Regions from separate parts of the Cytobacillus sp. FSL R7-0680 genome, predicted to be linked through region 3. Evidence: a T-box and tRNA genes for the amino acid it is inferred to sense, from the RefSeq annotation. Region 3 holds a T-box; the other regions hold tRNA genes.
The links. A T-box is a leader RNA that pairs with one kind of tRNA and senses whether it is charged. The one in region 3 lies ahead of MKY26_RS11000 (valine--tRNA ligase), so its partner is inferred to be a tRNA-Val.

Region 1 (5,061 bases), 1.4 Mb from region 3:
ACTACGGATCTTATCACTCGCAGTCTGACTCCCATGGATAAATCTTTGGCATTCGGAGTTTGTCTGAATTCGGTAACCCGATGAGGGCCCCTAGTCCAAACAGTGCTCTACCTCCAAGATTCTTACGCATGAGGCTAGCCCTAAAGCTATTTCGGAGAGAACCAGCTATCTCCAAGTTCGATTGGAATTTCTCCGCTACCCACACCTCATCCCCGCACTTTTCAACGTACGTGGGTTCGGGCCTCCATCCAGTGTTACCTGGACTTCACCCTGGACATGGGTAGATCACCTGGTTTCGGGTCTACGACCACATACTAAATTCGCCCTATTCAGACTCGCTTTCGCTACGGCTCCGTCTGTCCAACTTAACCTCGCATGTAATCGTAACTCGCCGGTTCATTCTACAAAAGGCACGCTATCACCCATTAACGGGCTCTAACTACTTGTAGGCACACGGTTTCAGGATCTCTTTCACTCCCCTTCCGGGGTGCTTTTCACCTTTCCCTCACGGTACTGGTTCACTATCGGTCACTAGGGAGTATTTAGCCTTGGGAGATGGTCCTCCCTGCTTCCGACGGGATTTCTCGTGTCCCGCCGTACTCAGGATCCACTCTGGAGGGAACGAAGTTTCAACTACAGGGCTTTTACCTCCTATGGCGGGCCTTTCCAGACCTCTTCGTCTATCTCGTTCCTTTGTAACTCCGTATAGAATGTCCTACAACCCCAAGAGGCAAGCCTCTTGGTTTGGGCTAATCCCGTTTCGCTCGCCGCTACTCAGGGAATCGCGTTTGCTTTCTCTTCCTCCGGGTACTTAGATGTTTCAGTTCCCCGGGTCTGCCTTCCATACCCTATGTATTCAGGTATGGATCCTATCCCATAACGGATAGGGGGTTTCCCCATTCGGAAATCTCCGGATCAAAGCTTACTTACAGCTCCCCGAAGCATATCGGTGTTAGTCCCGTCCTTCATCGGCTCCTAGTGCCAAGGCATTCACCGTGCGCCCTTATTAACTTAACCATTGTTCGGCTTGCGATAAGCTACGCATTTCGGCGTCAGCTCACTCGTCAACATCCTCATGTGCACAAGACGCACACTCCGGTGTTTCCTCGCTCGCTTCCTTGAACTGCTGGCTTCTCACAACCCTCACGGTTGTATGTTTTTAAAAAAAGTTTAGTATCTCTACTCTATTATATAGAGAGAAAATAACTAAGGTGGCGATTACTCGGTAATCTTCTTCATTACATTATCTAGTTTTCAAAGAACAATTTGTTGGTGGAGCCTAGCGGGATCGAACCGCTGACCTCCTGCGTGCAAAGCAGGCGCTCTCCCAGCTGAGCTAAGGCCCCGTATTAAAGTTAAAATGGTGGGCCTAAATGGACTCGAACCATCGACCTCACGCTTATCAGGCGTGCGCTCTAACCAGCTGAGCTATAGGCCCACATAACTTCACGGTAAAGTATTTAATCATATCAAAGAGATTGCACTCTCAAAACTGAACGAACAGTCTAACATCAAGTCAATTCCGTATATTCCTTAGAAAGGAGGTGATCCAGCCGCACCTTCCGATACGGCTACCTTGTTACGACTTCACCCCAATCATCTGTCCCACCTTAGGCGGCTGGCTCCAAAAGGTTACCCCACCGACTTCGGGTGTTACAAACTCTCGTGGTGTGACGGGCGGTGTGTACAAGGCCCGGGAACGTATTCACCGCGGCATGCTGATCCGCGATTACTAGCGATTCCGGCTTCATGTAGGCGAGTTGCAGCCTACAATCCGAACTGAGAATGGTTTTATGGGATTGGCTAAACCTCGCGGTCTTGCAGCCCTTTGTACCATCCATTGTAGCACGTGTGTAGCCCAGGTCATAAGGGGCATGATGATTTGACGTCATCCCCACCTTCCTCCGGTTTGTCACCGGCAGTCACCTTAGAGTGCCCAACTAAATGCTGGCAACTAAGATCAAGGGTTGCGCTCGTTGCGGGACTTAACCCAACATCTCACGACACGAGCTGACGACAACCATGCACCACCTGTCACTCTGTCCCCCGAAGGGGAAAGTCCTATCTCTAGGATTGTCAGAGGATGTCAAGACCTGGTAAGGTTCTTCGCGTTGCTTCGAATTAAACCACATGCTCCACCGCTTGTGCGGGCCCCCGTCAATTCCTTTGAGTTTCAACCTTGCGGTCGTACTCCCCAGGCGGAGTGCTTAATGCGTTTGCTGCAGCACTAAAGGGCGGAAACCCTCTAACACTTAGCACTCATCGTTTACGGCGTGGACTACCAGGGTATCTAATCCTGTTTGCTCCCCACGCTTTCGCGCCTCAGCGTCAGTTACAGACCAGAAAGTCGCCTTCGCCACTGGTGTTCCTCCAAATCTCTACGCATTTCACCGCTACACTTGGAATTCCACTTTCCTCTTCTGCACTCAAGTTCCCCAGTTTCCAATGACCCTCCACGGTTGAGCCGTGGGCTTTCACATCAGACTTAAGGAACCGCCTGCGCGCGCTTTACGCCCAATAATTCCGGACAACGCTTGCCACCTACGTATTACCGCGGCTGCTGGCACGTAGTTAGCCGTGGCTTTCTGGTTAGGTACCGTCAAGGTACCGGCAGTTACTCCGATACTTGTTCTTCCCTAACAACAGAGTTTTACGATCCGAAAACCTTCATCACTCACGCGGCGTTGCTCCGTCAGACTTTCGTCCATTGCGGAAGATTCCCTACTGCTGCCTCCCGTAGGAGTCTGGGCCGTGTCTCAGTCCCAGTGTGGCCGATCACCCTCTCAGGTCGGCTACGCATCGTCGCCTTGGTGAGCCGTTACCTCACCAACTAGCTAATGCGCCGCGGGCCCATCTGTAAGTGATAGCAGAACCATCTTTCAATCTAATTATATGTATAAATAGATATTATCCGGTATTAGCCCCGGTTTCCCGGAGTTATCCCAGTCTTACAGGCAGGTTGCCCACGTGTTACTCACCCGTCCGCCGCTAATCTTTGGGAGCAAGCTCCCTCAGATTCGCTCGACTTGCATGTATTAGGCACGCCGCCAGCGTTCGTCCTGAGCCAGGATCAAACTCTCCAATAAAGTGTTTGATTAGCTCATTTGCACCTATGGTGCTTTGTTGCTGATAAATCAGCTTTTTTAGAATTACGCTTGACGTTTTACGTTCGTTCAGTTTTCAAAGAACAATCTCATTCGCTTCAGAAGCGACTTTATAATCATACAACATCTTAACTTGTTATGTCAATAACTTTTTTAAAATGTTTTTGGTGGAGCCTAGCGGGATCGAACCGCTGACCTCCTGCGTGCAAAGCAGGCGCTCTCCCAGCTGAGCTAAGGCCCCAAAAAGAGTAATAAAAATGGTCGGGAAGACAGGATTCGAACCTGCGACCCCTTGGTCCCAAACCAAGTGCTCTACCAAGCTGAGCTACTTCCCGTTTATGGCGCGCCCGAGAGGAGTCGAACCCCTAACCTTTTGATCCGTAGTCAAACGCTCTATCCAATTGAGCTACGGGCGCATCAATAAGTGGTGCCGAGGACCGGAATCGAACCGGTACGGTAGTCACCTACCGCAGGATTTTAAGTCCTGTGCGTCTGCCAGTTCCGCCACCCCGGCACTTATTGGAGCGGAAGACGGGATTCGAACCCGCGACCCTCACCTTGGCAAGGTGATGTTCTACCACTGAACTACTTCCGCAAATATTCAAAATAAAAATGGTGCGGGTGAAGGGAGTCGAACCCCCACGCCTTGCGGCGCCAGATCCTAAGTCTGGTGCGTCTGCCAATTCCGCCACACCCGCATATATAAATGGTGAGCCATGAAGGACTCGAACCTTCGACCCTCTGATTAAAAGTCAGATGCTCTACCAACTGAGCTAATGGCTCGTACAAGTGGTGCCGGCCAGAGGACTTGAACCCCCAACCTACTGATTACAAGTCAGTTGCTCTACCAATTGAGCTAGGCCGGCAAATAAACACAAAAAAATGGTGGAGGATGACGGGATCGAACCGCCGACCCTCTGCTTGTAAGGCAGATGCTCTCCCAGCTGAGCTAATCCTCCAATATGTATGCCCGGCAACGTCCTACTCTCACAAGGGGACAGCCCCTAACTACCATCGGCGCTGAGAAGCTTAACTTCCGTGTTCGGTATGGGAACGGGTGTGACCTTCTCGCTATCGCCACCGGACTATGAAATTGTAAGGGAATCGTTCCCTCAAAACTAGGTAATGTTGAAGAAGATATTTATTGAGTAATCGCCTGTTTGGTTAAGTCCTCGATCGATTAGTATTAGTCAGCTACATGTGTCGCCACACTTCCACCTCTAACCTATCAACCTGATCATCTTTCAGGGATCTTACTAGCTTGCGCTATGGGAAATCTCATCTCGAGGGGGGCTTCATGCTTAGATGCTTTCAGCACTTATCCCTTCCGCACATAGCTACCCAGCGATGCCTTTGGCAAGACAACTGGTACACCAGCGGTGCGTCCATCCCGGTCCTCTCGTACTAAGGACAGCTCCTCTCAAATTTCCTGCGCCCACGACGGATAGGGACCGAACTGTCTCACGACGTTCTGAACCCAGCTCGCGTACCGCTTTAATGGGCGAACAGCCCAACCCTTGGGACCGACTACAGCCCCAGGATGCGATGAGCCGACATCGAGGTGCCAAACCTCCCCGTCGATGTGGACTCTTGGGGGAGATAAGCCTGTTATCCCCGGGGTAGCTTTTATCCGTTGAGCGATGGCCCTTCCATGCGGAACCACCGGATCACTAAGCCCGACTTTCGTCCCTGCTCGACTTGTAGGTCTCGCAGTCAAGCTCCCTTGTGCCTTTACACTCTACGAATGATTTCCAACCATTCTGAGGGAACCTTTGGGCGCCTCCGTTACTCTTTAGGAGGCGACCGCCCCAGTCAAACTGCCCACCTGACACTGTCTCCCATCCCGATAAGGGATGTGGGTTAGAATTTCAATACAGCCAGGGTAGTATCCCACCGACGCCTCCACCGAAGCTAGCGCTCCGGCTTCTAAGGCTCCTACCTATCCTGTACAAGCTGT
Region 2 (5,061 bases), 1.5 Mb from region 3:
AAAGCCTTAATAAAGGTAAATCTGTGAAAGATAAATCTAAAAGCGACATTTTCCTTCCTCCAAGTATTTATTTCCACCATTAAAATAGTCGTTTAACCTACTTATTATACCATATTTCTAATGAAATCCAATTTTCTAGTTATGTATACAATCGTGAACGTTATTAAAATATATCCTACATTTTTATTACTACATATGCAAAGATTAAGCGATTTATTAACAAATAATTACATATTTACACTTCTTTGAACAAAGGAAAAAGCCACCGCATTATAGCAGTGACCTATTTTCCCTTACTCTTTTTCATCCTCTTGTGTAACAGTCGAGATTAAACTTTTACTTGTATTTTTAATGTGATACCATAACCATTCAAAAAGCTGGTCTACTTCTTTTATTTCTCCTGTGACGTTACCAGCCGAGGCTAAATATTGCTCACCATTAATGACCGTTGCATCCCCTTCGACTTCACCATTTATTTGCAAGTTTCCATTCTTAACAACAACATCTCCCTTGACCACTTCTCCTTCTGGGACAATGACCGTATCGTTCTCAATCACTAGATTAGATTGCTTGGAAACAGACAATGCACTTTCTTGATTCCAGGCAGATAGAACACTTCCAGACATTAAGATAAGAAAGAGTGATGCTGCAGCAAGCATTGGGTGCTTCCTGAGCCACCTTTGTGCACCTACTTTTTTCTTTTCTTTAGGCAGTCTCGCCATCACATTCTCAGTAAAACCTGCAGGCGCTTGGAAATGTGACGTACTCTGGACAAAGGCAATCGCTCGCTTTAGTTCATGAAAATGCATGCGGCATTCTTCACATTGCTCTATATGTGTTTTGAGTAATTGTTTATGCTCATCTGTTATTTCTTCATCTAAATATTCATGCATATATTCAATAATTTCTTCATTACATTTCACTGAAATCACCTTCTTATACGTAGCGTAATTGCTTTCTTAAAGCTTCTCTTCCCCTATGAATCCTCGTTTTCACAGTGCCTAATGGTAGATCTAAGGTCTCACTGATTTCATTCAAGGATAGTTCTTCAATGTACTTAAGCACGATGACCGATCGATATTTTTCCGGTAGCTTCGAAATTTCCATTTGTATGGTTTCCTGCAACTCCATTTTTTCTACATCTTCTTCAGGTAGTTTCGTACTCGCGGGAATTTGTGAGTACATATTTAAACCGTCTGTTCCTGCTACTTCCGCGTCCAAATAATAGTCAGGCTTTTTCTTCCTGATCCGGTCAATACATAGGTTTGTTGCAATGCGATATAACCATGTTGAGAACTTTAAGTTCGTATTGAAGCTTTGTATATTTACATATGCTCGTAAGAAAGCTTCTTGTGCAATATCTTCAGACTCATGTTGATTACCCAACATTCGATAACAGATATGATATACTCTGTCTTTGTATATTTCTACTATTTCAGCGTAAGCATCTTGATCTCCTTTTAATACTTGTTTAATTCTTTTCTTCACCAACAATTCCATCTATTTACCCCCGCTCTATGCGGCTTATCGATAATCATTTACGAATCGATAGCAAAAAGGTTTCACATATTTTTTATTAGGTTCCTTTTCCTCCATAAGTACTTTGGTTATATAAGAGTTATCACATAATATTTTAACAAATTTTAACTAAAGTAGTTTAATTAATTTTCATACTGGGTATAAAGGATTTAAAACCAGTGTGTTGACGAAGGAAAAAAGACCTTCCCTTCAATATTTTTGCTCCAACGAACAAGAGACCATACATTTAAAAATTGTCTACGTGCTGGAATAAAATTTTCAAATGGAAAGGACAATGATCTCATGTATACGGAGGAACTATTAAAAGATATTGAAATACACAGAGCTAAAATGGTTGAACTTGCTTCTATTTCTTCATTTTCAAACCACCAAGTTCTTAAAGCGAGCATTGAATTGGACAACCTAATTAATAGATACTATACATTAACATTAAAAAAAGAAGCTTGAGCATCGACTCAAGCTTCTTTCACTTTATAGTAATTTTTCACCGAATAGCGAGCCCATTAAGGCCACCGCTGCATCAGCTGTTTTATTTCTTTCATCTAATATTGGATTAACCTCAACAAATTCGGCCGAAGTAATCATTTGGGATTCTGCCAGTATTTCCATAGCAAGGTGGCTCTCTCGATAACTTATCCCCCCCATAACTGGTGTACCCACACCAGGTGCATCAGATGGATCAAGACCATCTAAATCTAACGAAAGGTGAACACCATCTGTTCGGTCTTGTAAATAACTAATCGTCTCTTCCATTACCCTCGGCATCCCTAAGCGATCAATTTCATGCATCGTAAAGACTTTTATTCCCTTGGCTTTAATCAAATCCCTTTCGCCTTGGTCTAAAGACCTTGCTCCTATAATCACAACATTTTCAGGCTTCAACTTCTTATGGACTCCTCCTACCTCTAATAACAATGGATGCCCATATCCTAGAGCGACTGCTAAGGACATCCCATGAATATTACCGGATGGCGAAGTTTCTGCTGTATTTAAGTCCCCGTGTGCATCGTACCAAATCACACCTAAGTTATGATAATGCTGTAATAAACCAGCTAACGTACCAATAGCGATACTATGATCCCCTCCTAAAACAAGAGGAAATGCTCCTTTTTTTACTACCCCATTAACTTGATCTGCTAAGATTTTAGTCTTTTCTGCAATTAAGTCCAAGTTTCTTAAACCTGTTTCCTTATCTATTTGTTCAGTCGACCTACCTATTTCAATATCACCTAAATCATCAACTTGGTGATTAAGTTCTTGTAATCTATTTTCAATGCCCGCATATCGGATGGCACTTGGCCCCATGTCTACCCCTCTTCGTAATTGTCCCAAGTCCATCGGCATACCAATAATTGAAATGTTTTTCATTTAGTTGCTCCCCCTACTAAAGAATGAATTCTCTCTCTATTGTAAACGGTTACATTCTAATGGTTCAACTGTGCAAAATTTTGTATATCTATACAAAAAAAGGGCATTTATTATTGCTCTGGGTCAATTACTGTGGGCAGGATAGCAGAACACAAACGGAAAATGATATATTTCTAAACACAGATTGAATTACAAATCACCAAAAATAGATGCGCTTCCTCTGCTTACTTAGTTAAGTCAGCTTAAAGGATTGTACAAAGAAAGGCCCTGTGATATCTCATACAAGAAGTATGTGGGTAATTTCCTTATGTTTAATCTCATGGGAAAAATACAAGATAACAAATAAAAATCCTTAAACATAAAATGTTTAAGGATTAAGTGAGCCATGAAGGACTCGAACCTTCGACCCTCTGATTAAAAGTCAGATGCTCTACCAACTGAGCTAATGGCTCGAAAATGGCTGGGCTAGCAGGGATCGAACCTGCGAATGACGGAATCAAAATCCGTTGCCTTACCGCTTGGCTATAGCCCATCGTATGTAAAAAAACAAAATAAAAAGGACTAATTATATTATGTCCGCTTTTTGGATTTTCATTCAAATAAAATTGAAATGGTGGAGGGGGGCAGATTCGAACTGCCGAACCCGAAGGAGCGGATTTACAGTCCGCCGCGTTTAGCCACTTCGCTACCCCTCCGACATAAATATATTAAAATGGTGCCGGCCAGAGGACTTGAACCCCCAACCTACTGATTACAAGTCAGTTGCTCTACCAATTGAGCTAGGCCGGCCCATCTATAGTAAATTGAAATGGTGGAGGATGACGGGATCGAACCGCCGACCCTCTGCTTGTAAGGCAGATGCTCTCCCAGCTGAGCTAATCCTCCAAAATGGTGACCCCTACGGGATTCGAACCCGTGTTACCGCCGTGAAAGGGCGGTGTCTTAACCGCTTGACCAAGGGGCCAAAAATATTTAAAGTTCTTACCAGAGCTTCCAACCGGGCTCGAACCGGTGACCTCTTCCTTACCATGGAAGTGCTCTACCTGCTGAGCTATGGAAGCATCAGCTAAATATCTTTGATTTTGTTTAAAATGGCTCCGCAGGTAGGATTCGAACCTACGACCGTTCGGTTAACAGCCGAATGCTCTACCACTGAGCTACTGCGGAATAATATGTTAATATGTATGCCCGGCAACGTCCTACTCTCACAAGGGGACAGCCCCTAACTACCATCGGCGCTGAGAAGCTTAACTTCCGTGTTCGGTATGGGAACGGGTGTGACCTTCTCGCTATCGCCACCGGACTTTTTAAAGACATTTATTATTATAACGTCTTTTATGAAAATTTCAAGAGAAATTTTAAATCATTCTCTGAAAACTAGGTAATGTTGAAGAAGATTGTTTTGAGTAATCGCCTATGCGTTGCTGACGCGACTACTTACGTAGTGCTGTCTAGCTGCGGCGCCTGAACAAGGCGCTTTCGCTTTTCGTTTTTGGTTAAGTCCTCGATCGATTAGTATTAGTCAGCTACATGTGTCGCCACACTTCCACCTCTAACCTATCAACCTGATCATCTTTCAGGGATCTTACTAGCTTGCGCTATGGGAAATCTCATCTCGAGGGGGGCTTCATGCTTAGATGCTTTCAGCACTTATCCCTTCCGCACATAGCTACCCAGCGATGCCTTTGGCAAGACAACTGGTACACCAGCGGTGCGTCCATCCCGGTCCTCTCGTACTAAGGACAGCTCCTCTCAAATTTCCTGCGCCCACGACGGATAGGGACCGAACTGTCTCACGACGTTCTGAACCCAGCTCGCGTACCGCTTTAATGGGCGAACAGCCCAACCCTTGGGACCGACTACAGCCCCAGGATGCGATGAGCCGACATCGAGGTGCCAAACCTCCCCGTCGATGTGGACTCTTGGGGGAGATAAGCCTGTTATCCCCGGGGTAGCTTTTATCCGTTGAGCGATGGCCCTTCCATGCGGAACCACCGGATCACTAAGCCCGACTTTCGTCCCTGCTCGACTTGTAGGTCTCGCAGTCAAGCTCCCTTGTGCCTTTACACTCTACGAATGATTTCCAACCATTCTGAGGGAACCTTTGGGCGCCTCCGTTACTCTTTAGGAGGCGACCGCCCCAGTCAAACTGCC
Region 3 (5,061 bases):
ATTATATGTTTCCTGAAAGAAGTTGCATGAAACTCCATGCTAATTTGACGATATCTGGTTTGTATGGTGACCAACAGCATGTGGCATATACTGAAGATGAGAATAATGTGCTTGAACTTGATACGGTAGAACGTTCAACGGTTCAGGATCAAGAAGAAGAAGACACAGACACCAGTCGTGAAGAAGAACAAACAACAGAAATTAACTTCTCCCTACCAGAGGAGAATGAAAAAGATGAAGATGTGTTTGTTGCTGAAGCGAAGCAGGAGCCAGAAGTGGTTGAAGAAGAACCGGTATTAAATCGCTCCTTACCTATTCTTGAGCCCCAAGAAGAAGAACCCATTGATATGCCAGAGGTTTCTTTTATAGCTAATCGATATGAAGAGAAAAAGCAGGAAGCAGAAGAGATTTTTGAGGTTAAGCAAGTAGAAGAAACAAAACCAGTTCAAGAGCTTGAAGAATTGAAAGATGAGCTTGAATCCTCTTCAGAAGAAGTGAAACCACAAAAGAAAAAAGTAAAGGGCAAGAAAAGCATGAGTTTGACGGAATTTTTTGCTCGTAAAGAAGATGAAGAACAATTGACGAAGGTTAAGGTATGTATTGTCCAGCCTAATGATACCATTGATCTTATTTCAGAAAGATATGATGTGACACCACAAACATTAATGAGAGCCAATCAACTAGAATTGAATCAAGAAGTGCATGAAGGCCAAGTTTTATATATCCCTGTAGCTGTTACGAACTAGCGGATAAGGGGAGTACATTAAGAGCAGATCTCATCGGTCTGCTCGCATTTTTATCAGTGTCACTTGTTTACTTACACAGTTTAGGTAAGCGAGGAAAGTGAGTGGTCTAAGTGGCAAAGGAAAATAGATTAAAAAAATATGGTCCGATCTTAAAACACTACGCACTTGAGCCAAATTTCATCGAAAGTTTTGGTAGCGTTCAAAAGGTTTACTCTAGCAAAGGTGTTTTTTCTTTAAAAAAAATAAAAGCAAATCATGGTGCGGACTTCATTCGTTATATTCAGCAATTATACCAAATGGGTTATAACCGGATCGTCCCGATTTATCCGACGGTTGATGGTAGGTATGCCGTTTTACACAACCAAAAGCTGTATTATTTAATGCCTTGGCTAGCTAATGAGATTAAAGAAGATCAATTTGAACGGCATCAACAAATGTTTAGAGAACTTGCTCGCTTGCATGTCTTAAGTACGAAAGAAGTGGAAGTCTCCAAAGAAGAACGTGAAGAGCATTATGAAAATACGTTACTAGAATGGGAAAAGCAGAGTGAATTTTTGGATGGTTTTATTGAAACATGTGAATCTAGGGAATATTTATCTCCTTATGAATTGATGTTTACACAATATTATAATGATATCGCTCAAGCTTTAACTTTCTCAACGAAGAAATTAAAGGATTGGTACGAAAAAACGAAGGAAGAGGAAAAAGTTCGTACAGCTGTTATACATGGAAAAATTTCTACCGAACATTTCTTGTATGATGAGCGCGGATATGGCTATTTTTTGAATTTTGAAGAAGCGAAGAGAAGTTCACCTATGCATGATCTTCTTCCGTTCTTATCAAGGTCATTAAAAACCTTTCCGAAGCGTGCGGACGATGCTGTCGATTGGATTTACACTTATTTTAAGCATTATCCGTTTAGAGAAGATGAAATGCTGTTATTTCAAAGTTATTTTGCTCATCCAGGGCCTGTCATTCGCGCAGCAGAAAAATATCATAATGGTAAGTCGAAAAAGAATGAAAGAAAGCATGTAGAGCATATACAAAGGCAATTTTGGTTATTAAAAAATACGGAATATGTGGCTATGAGGATTGATGAAATTGAGCGTCAGAAAAAACAAGCACAAGAAGCAGCTGAGAAGGCGAATGCAGAACAAGAAGGAGCCCAAAATGGATAAAACCTGGGCTCCTATATTCATTTTAAGAGAATCCAAATGGTAAACAAACTCACTCAGTAAAAGCAAGTTTTATATCTTAGGGTATACCTTTCTACCCCTCCTCGAAAGTTTACATTTAGGTAGTGGATTTCTCTTTTGCATCCTCATCCCGCGCATATTCCCTCATACATAGGCAGGCTCAAAATATGAGCAATTTTTTTTACAGGTTTGTTCCCTTTTTTTATTATCATGTATATAATAAAAAAAATTGGTCATCCTTATTGACTATAGTGACTATTTTTAGGTAGTATTACTTTATATTCAAACAAATGAAAAGCTTTGATAGGGAAGAGTACATTGGCGCTTTGCTTTAAGAGAGGAAAATCAATTGCTGTGAGATTTTCTAAGCGAACCCATTGGAAGGTCGCCCTGGAGCTTCTTTCGTGAACGTAGTTCTATTATTAGCGAAAGACGGGAACGCCGTTATCCATTCGAGAGTCAATTACTAAAGTTTATGGTAATTGAAAAAAAGGTGGTACCGCGGAAGCAACTCCATTCGTCCTTTTTGTGACGAGTGGAGTTTTTTATTTTGCTTTTGTTTGATTGTTAACGATAAGCGAATGTGAGAAAGGATGAATAGGCGATGGAAGAGAATAATATCACGATGCCAACAAAATATGACCCTCAGTCTATTGAACAAGGTCGTTATGATTGGTGGTTAAAAGGAAAATATTTTGAGGCAAAAGATGATCCGGAGAAAAAACCTTATACAATTGTGATACCGCCACCAAATGTAACGGGAAGGTTGCATCTTGGTCATGCATGGGATACAACGCTTCAAGATATTTTGACGAGAATGAAGCGCATGCAAGGGTATGATGTTTTGTGGTTACCTGGTATGGACCATGCAGGTATTGCTACTCAAGCAAAAGTTGAACAAAAACTGCGCGAAGAAGGAAAAAGTCGTTATGATCTTGGTCGTGAAGCGTTTGTAGAGGAAACGTGGAAATGGACGAATGAATATAAAGGACATATTAGACAACAATGGTCTAAGCTTGGTCTCGGTCTAGATTATAACCGTGAACGCTTTACACTAGACGAAGGGTTATCAGATGCTGTACAAGAAGTTTTCGTTGCTTTATACAATAAAGGTTTGATTTATAGAGGCGAGTATATTATTAACTGGGACCCTTCTACTCAAACAGCTTTATCAGATATAGAAGTGATCCATAAAGATGTTCAAGGGGCGTTCTATCATATGCGCTATCCATTAACAGATGGTAGTGGTCATATTGAAATTGCGACAACAAGACCTGAAACGATGCTAGGTGATACAGCGGTTGCCGTTCACCCTAAAGATGAGCGTTATCAACACTTGATTGGTAAAACGGTGAAACTACCTATTACTGGCAGAGAAATTCCGATTGTTGCAGATGATTATGTTGACATGGAATTTGGTTCAGGAGCAGTAAAAATTACACCAGCTCATGACCCAAATGACTTTGAAATTGGTAATCGTCATAACCTAACAAGAATTCTAGTAATGAATGAAGACGGGTCAATGAATGAGAATGCTGGCAAATATCAAGGGCTAGATCGTTTCGAATGTCGTAAACAAATCGTTAAAGATTTGCAAGAAGAAGGTATTCTTTTTGAAATCGAAGAGCATCTTCATTCTGTTGGTCATTCAGAACGTAGTGGAGCAGTTGTAGAACCTTATTTGTCTACCCAATGGTTTGTAAAAATGCAACCACTTGCGGATGCGTCTGTTGAGTTACAAAAGGGTGAAGATAAAGTCAACTTCGTTCCAGATCGTTTTGAAAATACGTATTTACGCTGGATGGAAAATATTCGTGACTGGTGTATTTCTCGTCAACTTTGGTGGGGCCATCGCATCCCAGCTTGGTATCATAAGGAAACAGGTGAAGTATATGTAGGAACAGAAGCACCGAGTGATAGTGAGAACTGGAAACAAGATGAAGATGTGCTTGATACATGGTTTTCATCAGCGTTATGGCCATTCTCTACATTAGGTTGGCCGAATGAAGAAAGTGCTGATTTTAAACGCTATTATCCGACTGATGCGTTAGTAACCGGCTATGATATCATTTTCTTCTGGGTATCTAGAATGATTTTCCAAGGTATTGAATTTACTGGTGGCCGTCCATTTAAAGATGTACTTATTCACGGATTGGTTCGTGATGCGGAAGGTCGTAAGATGAGTAAATCACTAGGTAATGGTGTTGATCCAATGGATGTTATTGAGAAATATGGTGCAGACTCTTTGCGCTATTTCTTATCAACAGGAAGCTCACCAGGTCAGGATTTGCGTTTCAGCTTTGAAAAAGTAGAATCTACGTGGAATTTTGCTAATAAAATATGGAACGCTTCTCGATTTGCCTTAATGAACATGAATGGATTAACTTATGATGAAATTGATTTAACCGGTGAAAAATCGGTTGCAGATAAATGGATTTTAACGCGCTTAAATGAAACAATTGAAACGGTAACAAGGTTGTCCGATCGTTATGAGTTTGGTGAAGTGGGCAGAATCCTCTATAACTTCATTTGGGATGATTTCTGTGACTGGTATATTGAAATGGCAAAACTGCCATTATACGGTGAAGATGAAGCGGCTAAACAGACAACAAGATCTGTTCTCGCTTATGTATTAGACCAAACAATGAGATTATTGCATCCATTCATGCCGTTTATTACAGAGGAAATCTGGCAAAACCTCCCTCATAAAGGAGAATCGATTACAGTTGCCTCTTGGCCGACTGTGAATGAAGAGCTTTCCGATAAAGCAGCAGCAGAAGAAATGAAACTGCTTGTGGAAATTATTCGTTCTGTACGTAATATTCGTGCAGAGGTAAACACACCATTGAGTAAGAAGATTGATATGCTCATCAAAACAAAAGATGAAAATGTACAGAAGGTTTTAAGTAAAAATGTTGGTTATATTGAACGCTTCTGTAACCCTGAGCAATTAACCATTGCGATTGATGCAAAAGCACCTGATAAAGCGATGACAGCAATTGTTACTGGAGCAGAAATTATTCTGCCATTAGCAGGTTTAATTAATATTGATGAAGAAATTGCTCGTCTACAAAAAGAATGGGATAAGTTAAATAAAGAAGTGGAACGTGTTCAGAAAA

Region 1: it encodes a tRNA-Val, which carries the amino acid that the T-box ahead of MKY26_RS11000 (valine--tRNA ligase) is inferred to sense. The anticodon was not compared.
Region 2: it encodes a tRNA-Val, which carries the amino acid that the T-box ahead of MKY26_RS11000 (valine--tRNA ligase) is inferred to sense. The anticodon was not compared.

The regions. Positions count from the first base shown of each region.
Region 1 is NZ_JBBPAO010000001.1:3,584,940-3,590,000, reverse strand. It holds rRNA gene MKY26_RS17880 (23S ribosomal RNA) at 1-1,017, opposite strand, end outside; tRNA gene MKY26_RS17875 (tRNA-Ala) at 1,271-1,346, opposite strand; tRNA gene MKY26_RS17870 (tRNA-Ile) at 1,362-1,438, opposite strand; rRNA gene MKY26_RS17865 (16S ribosomal RNA) at 1,538-3,086, opposite strand; tRNA gene MKY26_RS17860 (tRNA-Ala) at 3,270-3,345, opposite strand; tRNA gene MKY26_RS17855 (tRNA-Pro) at 3,363-3,439, opposite strand; tRNA gene MKY26_RS17850 (tRNA-Arg) at 3,444-3,520, opposite strand; tRNA gene MKY26_RS17845 (tRNA-Leu) at 3,530-3,618, opposite strand; tRNA gene MKY26_RS17840 (tRNA-Gly) at 3,625-3,699, opposite strand; tRNA gene MKY26_RS17835 (tRNA-Leu) at 3,718-3,802, opposite strand; tRNA gene MKY26_RS17830 (tRNA-Lys) at 3,812-3,887, opposite strand; tRNA gene MKY26_RS17825 (tRNA-Thr) at 3,895-3,970, opposite strand; tRNA gene MKY26_RS17820 (tRNA-Val) at 3,988-4,063, opposite strand; rRNA gene rrf (5S ribosomal RNA) at 4,073-4,189, opposite strand; rRNA gene MKY26_RS17810 (23S ribosomal RNA) at 4,265-5,061, opposite strand, start outside.
Region 2 is NZ_JBBPAO010000001.1:3,690,741-3,695,801, reverse strand. It holds gene cdaA (diadenylate cyclase CdaA) at 1-49, opposite strand, end outside; gene MKY26_RS18470 (anti-sigma factor family protein) at 294-923, opposite strand; gene sigW (RNA polymerase sigma factor SigW) at 937-1,500, opposite strand; gene MKY26_RS18460 (aspartyl-phosphate phosphatase Spo0E family protein) at 1,822-1,986, shown strand; gene rocF (arginase) at 2,011-2,907, opposite strand; tRNA gene MKY26_RS18450 (tRNA-Lys) at 3,287-3,359, opposite strand; tRNA gene MKY26_RS18445 (tRNA-Gln) at 3,365-3,439, opposite strand; tRNA gene MKY26_RS18440 (tRNA-Tyr) at 3,519-3,602, opposite strand; tRNA gene MKY26_RS18435 (tRNA-Thr) at 3,621-3,696, opposite strand; tRNA gene MKY26_RS18430 (tRNA-Val) at 3,717-3,792, opposite strand; tRNA gene MKY26_RS18425 (tRNA-Glu) at 3,797-3,871, opposite strand; tRNA gene MKY26_RS18420 (tRNA-Thr) at 3,896-3,968, opposite strand; tRNA gene MKY26_RS18415 (tRNA-Asn) at 4,000-4,074, opposite strand; rRNA gene rrf (5S ribosomal RNA) at 4,094-4,210, opposite strand; rRNA gene MKY26_RS18405 (23S ribosomal RNA) at 4,400-5,061, opposite strand, start outside.
Region 3 is NZ_JBBPAO010000001.1:2,200,794-2,205,854, reverse strand. It holds gene spoVID (stage VI sporulation protein D) at 1-746, shown strand, start outside; gene ysxE (spore coat protein YsxE) at 857-1,924, shown strand; T-box leader at 2,234-2,470, shown strand; gene MKY26_RS11000 (valine--tRNA ligase) at 2,547-5,061, shown strand, end outside.